DNA from 4 places in the Streptomyces sp. NPDC048462 genome. Region 4 is predicted to be linked to each of the others. Evidence: riboswitches for the same ligand, from Rfam matches in the RefSeq annotation. Region 4 holds a riboswitch; each other region holds the start of a gene.
What was found. A riboswitch is a leader RNA that binds a small molecule or an ion and turns the genes downstream of it on or off. The one in region 4 is predicted to bind cyclic di-AMP.

Region 1 (3,199 bases), on a different contig from region 4:
TCGTCTTCCTGGGCACCCCGGTCGACGACATCGCCGCCAGCGACCTGGTCGCACAGTTCATGTACCTGGAGTACGACGCACCCGACCGGCCCATCCAGCTCTACATCAACTCGCCCGGCGGCTCGTTCGGGGCCATGACGGCGGTGTACGACACGATGGCGTACCTGACCTGCGAGGTGGAGACCTTCTGCCTCGGCCAGGCCGGCGCCGGCGCGGCCGTGCTGCTGGCCGCGGGAGCTCCCGGCCGCCGGCACGCACTGCCCGGCGCACGGGTCGTGGTGCAGCAGCCCGAACTCGCCGAGCCCGTGCAGGGACAGCCGTCCGACCTGGAGATCGAGGCGCGGGAACTGCTGCGGATGCGCGAGACGCTGACGGGCATGCTGGCCCGTCACACCGGCCGCCCCGCCGAGGAGATCACCGCCGACACCGAGCGCGACCTGATCCTCGACGCCGAGGGCGCCAAGGCGTATGGGCTGGTCGACCACATCGTGCAGAACCGCGGGCCCGCGGCGCTGCCGCCCGTCACGAGGTGAACCGATGGCGCAGCCACCGGATTTCCCGCCACTGCCCGCCCTCACCCGAGCGGAGGGCGAGTTCATCGACCGCTATCTGGAGGTCGTCGACCAGCTGGGCCGGATCAACCCGGCCCGCGCGGACAGTACCTATGGGGCCCTGCGCGCCGCGCAGGCTCTCGCCTCGCACGCGGTGGCGCTGCGGGAGGCGCTCGCGCTGATGCACGAGCGGGGCGAGACGCAGATCCACTCCGACACGTTGACGCGGGCGTTACGGGTGCTGGACGGCGAGCGCCGAGCCGGGCGGCTCACCGTGCCACCCGACCCGCCGAGTTGATCAACTCCCCCGCACCGACACGCCCGACGGGTGGATCAATTTCTCTCGCTCGTTCGGCGCAGGTGTTACCTCGCACGAGGGACGGGTCAACTTGCGCTTTCGAGGTGGGCCATGGGTGAAATCCGCCGTTCCACCCCTGATACCGCAACGGCTGGAGAAGTGCTGCGACTCCCCGCAAGGCCCCTGTCCACCCGAACGGGTCAGTCGTGACGAGCCTCACATATCACCGTTTCACCTCGGAAATCCGGCGTTCGGTGAGTCAAGATCCCTGGGACGACAAGCCCCCGCCACCGCGGCGGGGCGGTCCGGGCGGACGCCGAGTCCTGCCGCTGTCCGGATGCCTGGTCGACAGGAGTGGATCGGCAGGAGTGGAGGACCCAAGCACAACGGGCCGACCGGACTTCCGGTCGTCCCTCGGGGTGAAGCCGCCTTGTGCGGCCGGGCGACTTCGCCGGCCCGAACCCGACAGGTCATCCTTCACAGGCGGCTGACGAAGGGTTGCGCATGACTGCGCAGGTTCATGTCCCGTCTCTCCTCGCTCGGGCCACGACGGCCTCGATCATGACGCTCGCCGCCGTCGGCGGCACGCTGTTCGTCCCCGGCGCCGTGACCGACGCCCAGGCCGCGACTCATTCGATGAAGGCGCTCAACATCGCCGCGTCGAAGAAGGGATCGCCCTACCGGTGGGGCGCCACCGGCCCCAGCCGTTTCGACTGCTCCGGGCTGACGCTCTACTCGTTCAAGAAGGCGGGCAAGAAGCTCCCGCGCACGGCCCAGCAGCAGTACAACAAGACCCGCCACATCTCGGCGTCGAAGCGGCAACGCGGCGATCTGGTCTTCTTCCATTCGGGCCGCAGCATCTTCCACGTGGGCATCTACGCAGGCAGCGGCAAGATCTGGCACTCGCCGAAGACCGGCGCCGTGGTGCGGCTGGAGAGGATCTGGACGAAGAGCGTCTACTACGGCCGGGTCGGCTGACGCCGCCGCACCCCACCGGACGCATGGCTCCCGTCAGTGCAGCAGGGTGCCGGTCACCAGCACAGCCCCCAGCACGGTGAGTGCCGCGCCGCTGCCGCCCTCGATCGCGCGGGCGGTACGCGGCCGGCGCAGCCACCGGCCCAGCCGGTCCACCAGGAGCGCCACGGCCGGGAACCAGATCAGGGCCAGCAGCACGACGATCGCGGCGAGCAGCAGCGTCCTGGGCAGCGGGGCGGCCCCGGCCGGGACGAACTGCGGAAGCAGGCTGAGGAAGAGCACCGGGGCCTTGGGGTTCAGCGCGTTGGTCAGGAAGCCCTGGCGCAGTGCGCGCCGGGTCCCGACGGCAGCCTCCGCGTCCGCCTTGCCGTCCGGGTGGTCCGCCGTGGTCCCGGTGGCGTTCGCCCGCCCCTTTCGGGCCGAGCGCAGTGCGCTGACGCCCAGGTAGAGCACGTACGCCCCGCCCAGGAGCTGCACCGTGCGGAACAGCACCGGCACCGCCACCAGCACGGCGGCCAGCCCGGCGACGGCGAGCGCGGTGTGGACGAGCAGTCCCCCGGCCACGCCGAGCGCGGTCGCCACCCCCGCCGACCGCGAGGCGAGAGCGTTGCGTACGACGACGGTGAAATCCGCTCCGGGAAGCGCGACCATGACGGCCGCGACTCCGAGGAAGGCGGTCAGCTGGGCATCCATGGCTCCACCCTGGACCCGAACAGCCTTTAGCATGTACTTGCAATCTTGTGGGTCTGCCAAAAGGAACGCTTAATGTACGACCCGACACGGCTGGCGGCGCTGGTGGCGGTCGCCGAGGCCGGTTCGATCACCCGGGCCGCCGTCCGCCTGGGCTACACCGCCCCCGCGCTCTCCCAGCAGCTCGCCAAGCTGGAGCGGGAGGCCGGTGCCGCACTGCTGGTACGGCACCACCGGGGCGCCCGGCTGACCGCTGCGGGCGAGCTGCTCGCCGGCCGGGCCAGACGGGTCCTGGACGAGATGGACCAGGCGCGCCACGAGCTGGCGCGGCTGGCCGGGCTCTCCGGCGGGCGCCTGCGGGTCGGCACCTTCACCACGGCCGGCATCCATCTGCTGCCTCCCGTGCTGAGCGCCTTCCGCCGGGCGCACCCGGACGTGGAGCTGATCGTCACGGAGTACGAGCCGCCCGGCGGGGTGGCGGCCGTGGCCGGCGGCGAGGTCGACCTCGCGCTGACCCACGCGTACGAACCGGCCGCCACGGCGCCGCTCCCCTCGGGGCTCAGCGCCGAGCCGCTGCTGGTCGAGGAGCTGGTGCTGATCACCGCGGTCGGTCAGGTCCTGGCCGACGGCAGCGGGCGGCTCCCGGTGACGGACCTCGCGGGCCGGCCGCTGATCAGCAGCGCCC
Region 2 (3,199 bases), on a different contig from region 4:
AATAATGCAGGGCGGCGAAGATTCGGCGAAACGGGCAGCAGAAAGAATGCCCCGCCGAATAGCCGCTCCTTGTATACGGCGTAATTGTTAATGTCGGCCGCCGGGGGTGTTTACGGCATGTTGCGAAGTCCTCACCCGGGCCGCCGGGGGTGCGGCTGCGCCTCCCGGCCGGCCGGGGCGGCGCAGCCGGTGCGCGACGGTGGCCCGCTCGGCGTGCTGGGCGGCGAGCGCCCTCGCCCGTTCCGCGTCGCCGCGCGCCACGGCGTCCACGATGGCCCCGTACTCGGCCCACGCCTCTGCGGGGCGGGCCGGCTGCTCGACCGCGTACATCCAGGCGATCTTGTGCCGTAGCTGGGTGAGCAGCGCGATCAGGCCGGGGCTGCCGGAGGCCTGGGCGAGGGTCTCGTGGAACCAGCCGCCCAGTGAGCGCAGGTCCTCGCCCTCGCCCCGGCGGGCCCGCTCCTGGCCCAGCCTGACCAGACCGCGCAAGACCTTGAGGTGGGCGTCGGTGCGGCGCTGGGCGGCCCGTGCCGCACCGAGCGGCTCCAGCAGCATGCGGACCTCCAGGAGGTCCGCCGCCTCCTGCTCGTCGGGCTCGGCGACGCAGGCCCCGGCGTGCCTGCGGGTGACGACGAAGCCCTCGGACTCCAGGGTGCGCAGCGCTTCGCGCACCGGGACGCGGGAGACCCCGTAACGGCGTGCGAGCACTTCCTCGGTGAGCCGGCTGCCGCGTTCGAAGACACCGGAGACGATGTCGTCACGGATTGCCGTGCATACCGAATGCGCCGGAATGCGCATGTCCGAACCTCCGCCTTAATCCCCGCGAAACGCGGCCGATCGACGCCTGTCCTGTGACTCTATTGCAATGCGGACGCATTTCCGATGCCGGGCCGAAATTCATGAATATCTTCTGACCCCGGAGGCGTTCGGGAACGGGTGCCGGACGGCGTTCCGGCGGCCGGGTACGGCCGAAGGCCCCGGCGCGACGCCGGGGCCTTCGGTGAGGTGCCGCGTGCCGGTCAGACGCTGACGCCGTGGGCGCGCAGATACGCGACCGGGTCCATGTCGGAGCCGTACGAGGGGGTGGTGCGGGCCTCGAAGTGGAGGTGCGGCCCGGTGGCGTTGCCGGTGGAGCCGGAGAGTCCGATCCGGTGTCCCCGCCCGACGCTCTGGCCGACGGAGACGTCGATCGAGGAGAGGTGGCCGTACTGGGTGTACGTACCGTCCGTCATCCGGAGCACGATGTTGTTGCCGTACGCGCCGCCCCAGCCCGCCTCGACGACCGTACCGGCGCCGACGGCGACGACGGAGGTGCCGGAGGCGGCGTGGAAGTCGATGCCGGAGTGGCTGCCGGAGGACCACAGGGAGCCGCTGGACTTGTAGCCGGTGCTCACATAGGAGCCCGCGACGGGCAGCTGGAAGGCGCCCAGCCGGGCGCGCTCGGCGGAGCGGGCGGCGCGCGCCTCGCTCTCGCGGGCCTCCTCGGCCCTGGCGGCGGCCTCGGCCTTCTTCTTCGCTTCGGCCTTCTTCCTGGCCTTCGCCTTCGCCTCGGCTTCCGCCTTCGCCTCGGCGGCGTCGGCCTGGTGCCGCTGCACGTCCGCCTGGGCGTCGATCCGGGCGGCCAGGCCGCCCTCGATGGCGATGATCTGGGAGAGGCCGGTGTCGCCTGCGGCGGGGGCCCCGGTGTCCGCGGCGAGGGCCGGGGAGGCCAGGGATCCGATGACGCCGGTGGTGGCCAGGGTCGCGATACCGACGGCCCTCGCGCCCCGGCACGTCATACGGCTCGGGGCACGGTGCTTCCCCGTGGCACGGGTGAACGCCATGAAGTGGCTGGTCCTTTCCTTCCTTCTCGCCTACCGGGTTAGCTGACGGGTTCGGAGCAGGAAGGTCTCCTACGGATCCCCGGCCTCGTCGAGGCACGGTCATCCGATTCACCCCAGGGACTGTGTGGGTCCCCGGCTCCCCGGGCTCGCGCCTGACGGGGACTCGGCGATGACTGCCCGGTACGTCGCGGATGCGGCATACGAGTGACGGACAGCCGGGCCGACGCTAAGCGGGGGTACTTCCCCGCACCAAACGGACAGGCGGTTTTGTAGCGCATCCCACAGGGCAGACAGGCAACCTCTCCACCAAAGCGGGCAAAAAGGAAGGCCCTGGCGGCAGACGACCCGCCAGGGCCCCGCTCCCGCCCCGCAGTCGGGGGCGGTGGCGGCTCAGCCGGTGACGACCGAGACCTCTCCGATGCCGAGAGCCCTGACGGGCTCCTCGATCTGCGCGGCGTCCCCGACCAGGACCGTGACGAGGCGGTCCTCCGGGAAGGCGTTGACCACGGCTGCCGTCGCCTCGACCGTGCCGGTCTCGGCGAGGCGCGCGTACAGCTGCGCCTGGTAGTCGTCAGCGAGGTGCTGCTCGACCTGGTCGGCGAGGGTGGCCGCGACGGACGCGGCCGTCTCGAACTTCAGCGGTGCCACGCCCACGAGGTTCTGCACGGCCGTCTCGCGTTCGGCGTCCGTCAGGCCCTCGGCGGCCAGGGTCCGCAGCACCTTCCACAGGTCCTCCAGCGCCGGTCCGGTGGACTCCGTGTCCACCGATCCGCTGATGGCGAGCATCGCGGCGCCGGTCGCCCCCGAGGCGGAGTCCCGGGCCGAGGAGCGCAGCACCTGGGCGAAGGCGCGTACGCCGTAGGTGTAGCCCTTCTCCTCGCGCAGTACCCGGTCGAGCCGGGAGGTCAGCGTGCCGCCCAGGCAGTAGGTGCCGAGCACCTGGGCCGGCCAGACGCTGTCGTGCCGGTCGGCGCCGATCCGCCCGATCAGCAGCTGGGTCTGCACCGCTCCGGGGCGGTCCACGATCACCACCCGGCCGGTGTCGTCGGCGGTGATCGGCGGGACCGGCCGGGACGCGGCGGTGTTGCCCGACCAGTCGCCCAGGGTGTCGGCGAGCAGGGCGTCCAGATCGATGCCGGTGAGGTCACCGACGACCACCGCGGTCGCGGTGGACGGACGGACGTGGGCGTCGTAGAAGGCGCGCACGGCCGCGGAGTCGATCCGCTCGACGGTCTTCTCGGTGCCCTGGCGCGGCCGGGACATGCGGGCCGTGGCCGGGAAGAGCTCCTTGGAGAGCTGCTTGGCCGCGCGCCGGGCGGGGTTCGCCTGCTCGTGCGGGATCTCGTCGAGCCGGTTGTTCACCAGCCGCTCGATCT
Region 3 (3,199 bases), on a different contig from region 4:
TGCAGCCGGTCGCCGTCCCAGGCGCGCCGGTCCTGCACGGAGCGCAGCGACCACAGGTCGAGCACCGGGCAGTCGTAGCGGTCCGCGATGGACCGCACATGGGCGGTGTAGGTGGCGATCTTGCCGCGCAGATGGCGCAGCACCGGAACGCCGCGGGTGTCGAAGCCGGTGGTGACCATGACGGTGCCGACCGACCGGGTCAGCTCGGCGACCGCGCGCTCGAAGCGCTCGGCGACGTCGTCGGGGTCGGTGCCCGGCCGGATGATGTCGTTGCCGCCCGCGCAGAAGCTCACCAGGTCGGGGGCGAGTTCCTTGGCGCGCGGTACCTGCTCCTCGACTATCTGGTCGAGGAGGCGTCCTCGTACGGCGAGATTGGCGTACCGGAAGTTTCCGTGCGCGGCACCCGTGGTGTCCTGCGCCGTTTCGAGGTCCGGGAGCTGGTCGGCGAGGATTACCGCCAACCGGTCGGCCCAGCCGACGAATGTCCCGTCCGGGCCCAGGTCGCCGACTCCCTCGGTGAAACTGTCGCCAATCGCCGCGTACGACTCGATGGCGCCCTGTCGGTTGATGACGCCCTGTCGGATGTTTCTCGAATCGTCTGCCACAAGGGCATATCCTGCACCGTCGATTGTGACCTACGCGACCGTAATACGGGGTTGACGGGTGGTGAGATAGACCACCCAGTCAGATTTCGGTAAAGGGGGAATAAGTGCGACCGTCCTCCGAACACCGGCCGCACATAAGCGGAGGGACGGTGCGCCGCCGCGCACCGCCCCTCCGCTGTATTGCTCAGGTCCGGGTCACCGGACCGGTACCGCCTGGATCAGACGTTGATCCCGTGCGACGCCAGGTAGGCGATCGGGTCGATGTCCGAGCCGTACGCCGGACCCGTGCGGACCTCGAAGTGGAGGTGCGGGCCGGTGGCGTTGCCGGTGGCGCCGGAGAGGCCGACCTGCTGGCCCGCGGTCACGGTCTGGCCCGCCGAGACGGAGAGCGAGGACATGTGGCCGTACTGCGAGTAGTGGCCGTCGGCGTGCTTGATGACGACCTCGTTGCCGTACGCGCCGCCCCAGCCCGCGGTGACGACGGTGCCGGAGGTGATCGCCTTCACGCTGGTGCCGGTGGAGACGGGGAAGTCGATGCCGGTGTGGCTGCCGCTGGACCAGCTGGCGCCGGAGGCACGGTAGGCGGTGGTGTGGTTGCCGGGGACCGGGTGGACGTAGCCGGAGGACGAGCCCTGGTCGGCGGAGGCGGTGTTGGACGCCTGGGTGTCGGTGGAGGCCGCGGGGGCCTTCGACTCGGTCTTGGCCGGAGCCTTCGACGGGGCCTTCGACGGGGTGGTGTCACCCGTGGAGGTGTGCGAGCCGGTGGCCGGGGCGTGGCCCCAGGCCTTGCCGCCGAGGGTCAGCTTCATGCCCGGGAAGATCAGGCTCGGGTCGTCGCCGACGACCTTGCGGTTGTCCTGGTACAGCTTCTCCCAGCCGCCCTTGAGCTTGTGCTCGGCAGCGATCTTCGACAGGTAGTCGCCGGAGACCACGGAGTAGGTCTTGGTGCCGGACTGCTTGTCCGCGACCGGCTTGGCCGGGGTGGCGTGCGCGGCGGCCGACTGCGCGGTGGCGGGAGCGGCCTGCTCCGCGGCGTTGGCACCGGTGGCGCCGAGCAGCGGAAGCGCGATGACGGCTCCGCCGGCGCTCGCGACGACGACGCCGCGGGCGATGGTGGCGGACTTGGGACGGCGGTGCTTACCCGGGATGGGCATGAAGAATTTCCTCTCCGGCGCCTACGAGGTGAGCTGTCGGGTTCGGGCTGGAGATGCCCGGTCGCGCCTGGCGCGACTTCACCCCGAGCCGGCCGGATCTCTCCGGTCGGCGGCTTACCTGGTTCCCCCGCTCCTGCCACACGGTGAGTGGGTGCGAATTCCGGACGGCGGCAGGATTAGGCGTTCCATCCGGATTGACATGGAACGTAAGCGAGCCGGGACGGCGGAAACAAGCCACGGGTTCCGCTCCGGATTCCGCCCCGGGAAATCGGCACGGAATTACGGTGACACTCCGTGGATTATGGATCTTGGCATTCCGCGCGGCGTACGGATTACCCAACGGGCCCGCCGCCACACACCGTCACGGATATGATCCCGCTCACGAGCGGGTGACCATCTCCCGCATAAGCACGGCATGTTCGACTAAAAGCCTCAATACGGACATGTCATGCCCATCGTCCCCGCCGGCGCTCCACGAAGAGGCGGCGCACGGTGGCGGCATCAGAGCCGCCGCCGGGATGATCGGCTGAATATCCGATGTCGTATCGTCACGGGAGTGGACCCGTCGGCGACACGCGTCGGCGGCAGAGCCTCCAGGAGTGACCGTGACGCAGCAGCTGCCGCAGACCCCGTCGACGGAACCCGAGCTGGCGGGGGTCCGTAACTTCCGCGACGTGGGCGGACTGCCCACCACGGACGGCCGCCGGGTTCGCTACGGACGGCTCTTCCGCAGCGGTCACCTGGCGGGCGCCACCCCCGAGGACGCGGCGTTCCTCGGCGGCCTCGGGCTGCACACGGTCTTCGACTTCCGCAACGCGGCGGACCTCAAGCTGGACGGGGCGGACGTGGAGCTGCCCGGCGTGCGCAATGTGAACATCCCGCTCACCGACCCGGCGGACGGCAGCGAGTTCTGGCGGATGGTGCGCGACGGCGAGATGGACGAGCTGCGCGGGATCCTCGGCGACGGCCAGGGCACGGCGCGGATGGTCTCCTCGTACCGCTCGATCATCCTGGACCGCACCGCCGAGCACAGCCGGGTGCTGCACGCCCTGGCCGAGGACAGCGTCCCGGCCCTGATGCACTGTGCGGCGGGCAAGGACAGGGCGGGGCTCTCGATCGCGGTCTCGCTGCTCGCGGTGGGCGTCGGCCGCGAGGCCGTCGAGGCGGACTACCTCAAGTCCAACGACGCCCACCGCCGCTACCGGGTCCGCCGCAGCGACACCTCGGCGGCCGGCATGTCGCCCGAGGTGATGGAGCTCCTCAGCCCCCTCTTCGGCGCCCACAGCGAATACCTCGCCGCGGCCTTCGCCACGATCGACGAGACCTGGGGCGGCACCGAGCGCTACCTCTCCGAGGGGCTGAGGATCACCCCCGCGACGCGGGAGCGGCTGCGCGAGCGGCTCCTCGAAGAGGCGTGAGCGTCCGCCGGGCCAGGGGCCA
Region 4 (3,199 bases):
TGGGACCGGGTCGCGGAGTGCGAGAGCGGCGGCATGTGGAGTGCCGACCTCGGCAACGGCTTCTACGGCGGCCTGCAGTTCTCGCAGGAGGTCTGGAAGTCCTACGGCGGCGAGGCGTACGCCTCGCGCGCGGACCTCGCCAGCCGCTCGCAGCAGATCGCCGTGGCGGAGAAGGTGCTGGACGACCAGGGGCCGAAGGCGTGGCCCAGCTGCGCCGTCATCTCCGGCCTCGCCGCGGACGGATCCCTGCCGGGCGTCGACCCGGGCGTCGATCCGGCCGCCACCCCGGCCGCCGACCCGTCGGAGAGCGCGGACCCGTCCGCGAGTGCCGACCCGTCGAAGAGCGCCGACCCGGCGGACGACGCGGCCGAGGACAAGACGAAGGCCCCGTCGGACGACTCCACGGCCGGCCCGGCCGACAGCAAGGACAGCAAGGACCGCAAGCCGGACGCCTCGGCCTCCCCGGACGCCACGCCTCCGGCGTCCGGCTCCTCCGGCGAGACCGGCCCCGCGGACGGCCGGGACGGAGCCTCTCCGGCCGCCGAGACGGGCGGCAAGCACCGCGGTGCGCCGGCCCCGGAGCGGACCGGCGACGGGCGGGACTCGGGGCGGCACGCCTCGCGTGGCGAAGGTGACGGGCGCGCCAAGGGTGCGCCTGCCGCCGACGGCACGTACACCGTCCGGCCCGGCGACAACCTCTGGGCGATCGCCGACGCGCAGGAGCTGCCCGGCGGCTGGACCGGGCTGTACGAGGCCAACAAGGCGGCCGTCGGCTCCGACCCGGACCTCATCCTGCCCGGTCAGCACCTCGACCTCGGCGTGAAGGCCGGCTGAGACCGGCCGGGACGACCAACTGAGGCGACCGGCTGAGGCCCAGTCAGGGCCGCCCTGGAAGCAGCGGTGGAAGCGGCCGTGGAAACGGTCTGATCAACAGCTGAAATCACCTCGAATCCGGGGTACTTAAGAGACCTATGTCCCACTTTGAACTAAGTGAGACATGGGTCTCTTTGCGTGAACTGGCGCGTCTTGTCCGGGAGCTCCCTCCGCATCCGTTCCGACCTGCGCAAACAGGCGTTTATCCGATGCAAGGAAGGGCTGTTTATCCGGTATGTCCTTCTTTGAATGTAGGGGTTGCGTGTGTTTACGGTCAGAACCGCTCGCACCGCGGGCCCCGTCGACCGTCACGCCGAATCCTGCCGTCGGTCGAAGGGAACAGACGCGTAAAGCGCCGTAGGCAGGAGCGGGGGACCCAGGTAAGTGCCGGGCCCGATCGTCGCAGGACGGATCAGGACCGGCTTGGGGTTAAGTCGTGCGCTAGGACGTGCGACCGGGCAACTCACTTGGCCCGAACCCGACAGCTCACCTCGCAGGCGTCGGTGAGGAGAAGTCTCGATGCTGCTCAACAGCAAGGGCAACAAGCACCGCCGCCCGTCCAGGGCCGTCCGTATCGCCACGCTCGCCGGTGTGACCGGTGCCGCCATCGCCGTGCCCCTGATGGGTGCCACCGGCGCCTCCGCCGCCTCCGTCTCCACGTGGGACGCGGTCGCCCAGTGCGAGTCCGGCGGCAACTGGTCCATCAACACCGGCAACGGCTACTACGGCGGTCTGCAGTTCTCGCAGTCCAGCTGGGCCGCCGCCGGCGGTACGCAGTACGCGGCCCGCGCCGACCTGGCCAGCAAGTCCCAGCAGATCGCCGTGGCCGAGAAGCTCCTCGACATGCAGGGACCGGGCGCCTGGTCCTGCGCCGGTGCCGGCAACCTGAGCAACGACGGCGTGGACCCGGGTGTCGACACCGGCTCCGCCGCTCCCAAGCAGGAGTCCGCTCCCAAGCAGGAGTCCGCCCCGGCCCAGCAGGCCGAGCCGAAGAAGGCCGAGCGCACCGAGGCCCCGGCCACCAACCGCTCGGACCGCTCGACCGCCCCCAAGGCCGAGCAGAAGAAGACCGTGACCACCCCGACCGGCGAGAAGGTCAAGAAGGGTGACGGCGAGTACAAGGTCGTCACCGGCGACTCGCTGAGCAAGATCGCGGCCGACCACGACGTCAAGGGCGGCTGGGAGCAGCTGTTCAAGCTGAACAAGGACATCGTCAAGGACGCCGACATGATCTTCCCGGGGCAGCAGCTGCACCTGGTGAAGTAGTCCGGCACTCTCCTCGCCGATCGCCCGGCCCGGCCCGCGTCTTCCCCCCACGCGTGCCGGGCCGGGGTCTGTCGGTCGCCGGTCTGCGGGCCCGACGGGCCGGGAAACTCCGGGTGATTGTTCAACTGTTGTAGTTACTGGTCAGTAAATTTCTGGTTGTTCGCCCCGCTATCACCGCCCTTGGGTCCTTTTTCGTCCCAGGGGACGGGCGGGCGGCCGACTGAGACGGCCGGGCCGGTTAGGCTCTTGTCGCAAGGCCAAAGCGACCCTGCGCAACCAGCGTCATATCCCAGAAGGAGATGCCTCGTGCCGTCCATCGACGTCGTCGTAGCCCGGGAAATCCTCGACTCCCGGGGCAACCCCACGGTCGAGGTCGAGGTTGGCCTCGACGACGGCAGCACGGGTCGTGCTGCCGTTCCGTCCGGAGCCTCCACCGGTGCGTTCGAGGCCATTGAGCTTCGCGACGGTGACCCCAACCGCTACCACGGGAAGGGCGTCGAGAAGGCGGTCCTCGCCGTGATCGAGCAGATCGGCCCGGAGCTCGTCGGCTACGACGCGACCGAGCAGCGGCTGATCGACCAGGCCATGTTCGACCTGGACGCTACCGAGAACAAGGGCTCGCTCGGCGCCAACGCCATCCTCGGCGTCTCGCTCGCCGTCGCCCACGCCGCGTCCGAGGCCTCGGACCTGCCGCTGTTCCGCTACCTCGGTGGCCCGAACGCGCACCTGCTGCCCGTCCCGATGATGAACATCCTCAACGGTGGGTCGCACGCCGACTCCAACGTGGACATCCAGGAGTTCATGATCGCCCCGATCGGCGCGGAGTCGTTCTCCGAGGCCCTGCGCTGGGGCGCCGAGGTCTACCACACCCTGAAGAAGGTCCTGAAGACCAAGGGCCTGTCCACCGGTCTCGGTGACGAGGGCGGCTTCGCGCCGAACCTGGAGTCCAACCGCGCCGCGCTCGACCTCATCGTCGAGGCGATCAAGGAAGCCGGTTACGCCCCCGGCAAGGACATCGCGCTCGCGCTCGACGTCGCCGCGTCCGAGTTCTACAAGGACG

Region 1: another riboswitch for cyclic di-AMP. It lies ahead of ACGFU6_RS24040 (C40 family peptidase); the one in region 4 lies ahead of ACGFU6_RS18395 (transglycosylase family protein).
Region 2: another riboswitch for cyclic di-AMP. It lies ahead of ACGFU6_RS09070 (M23 family metallopeptidase); the one in region 4 lies ahead of ACGFU6_RS18395 (transglycosylase family protein).
Region 3: another riboswitch for cyclic di-AMP. It lies ahead of ACGFU6_RS30815 (peptidoglycan DD-metalloendopeptidase family protein); the one in region 4 lies ahead of ACGFU6_RS18395 (transglycosylase family protein).

The regions. Positions count from the first base shown of each region.
Region 1 covers NZ_JBICXG010000015.1:39,540-42,738, forward strand. The annotation lists gene ACGFU6_RS24030 (ATP-dependent Clp protease proteolytic subunit) at 1-533, shown strand, start outside; gene ACGFU6_RS24035 (hypothetical protein) at 538-849, shown strand; cyclic di-AMP (ydaO/yuaA leader) riboswitch at 1,154-1,350, shown strand; gene ACGFU6_RS24040 (C40 family peptidase) at 1,354-1,827, shown strand; gene ACGFU6_RS24045 (LysE family translocator) at 1,861-2,517, opposite strand; gene ACGFU6_RS24050 (LysR family transcriptional regulator) at 2,590-3,199, shown strand, end outside.
Region 2 covers NZ_JBICXG010000004.1:118,090-121,288, reverse strand. The annotation lists gene ACGFU6_RS09075 (GntR family transcriptional regulator) at 88-798, opposite strand; gene ACGFU6_RS09070 (M23 family metallopeptidase) at 1,020-1,823, opposite strand; cyclic di-AMP (ydaO/yuaA leader) riboswitch at 1,836-2,002, opposite strand; gene ACGFU6_RS09065 (M16 family metallopeptidase) at 2,214-3,199, opposite strand, start outside.
Region 3 covers NZ_JBICXG010000024.1:103,623-106,821, forward strand. The annotation lists gene ACGFU6_RS30810 (SGNH/GDSL hydrolase family protein) at 1-605, opposite strand, end outside; gene ACGFU6_RS30815 (peptidoglycan DD-metalloendopeptidase family protein) at 824-1,759, opposite strand; cyclic di-AMP (ydaO/yuaA leader) riboswitch at 1,763-1,952, opposite strand; gene ACGFU6_RS30820 (tyrosine-protein phosphatase) at 2,365-3,177, shown strand.
Region 4 covers NZ_JBICXG010000010.1:29,707-32,905, reverse strand. The annotation lists gene ACGFU6_RS18400 (transglycosylase family protein) at 1-834, shown strand, start outside; cyclic di-AMP (ydaO/yuaA leader) riboswitch at 1,217-1,388, shown strand; gene ACGFU6_RS18395 (transglycosylase family protein) at 1,393-2,139, shown strand; gene eno (phosphopyruvate hydratase) at 2,446-3,199, shown strand, end outside.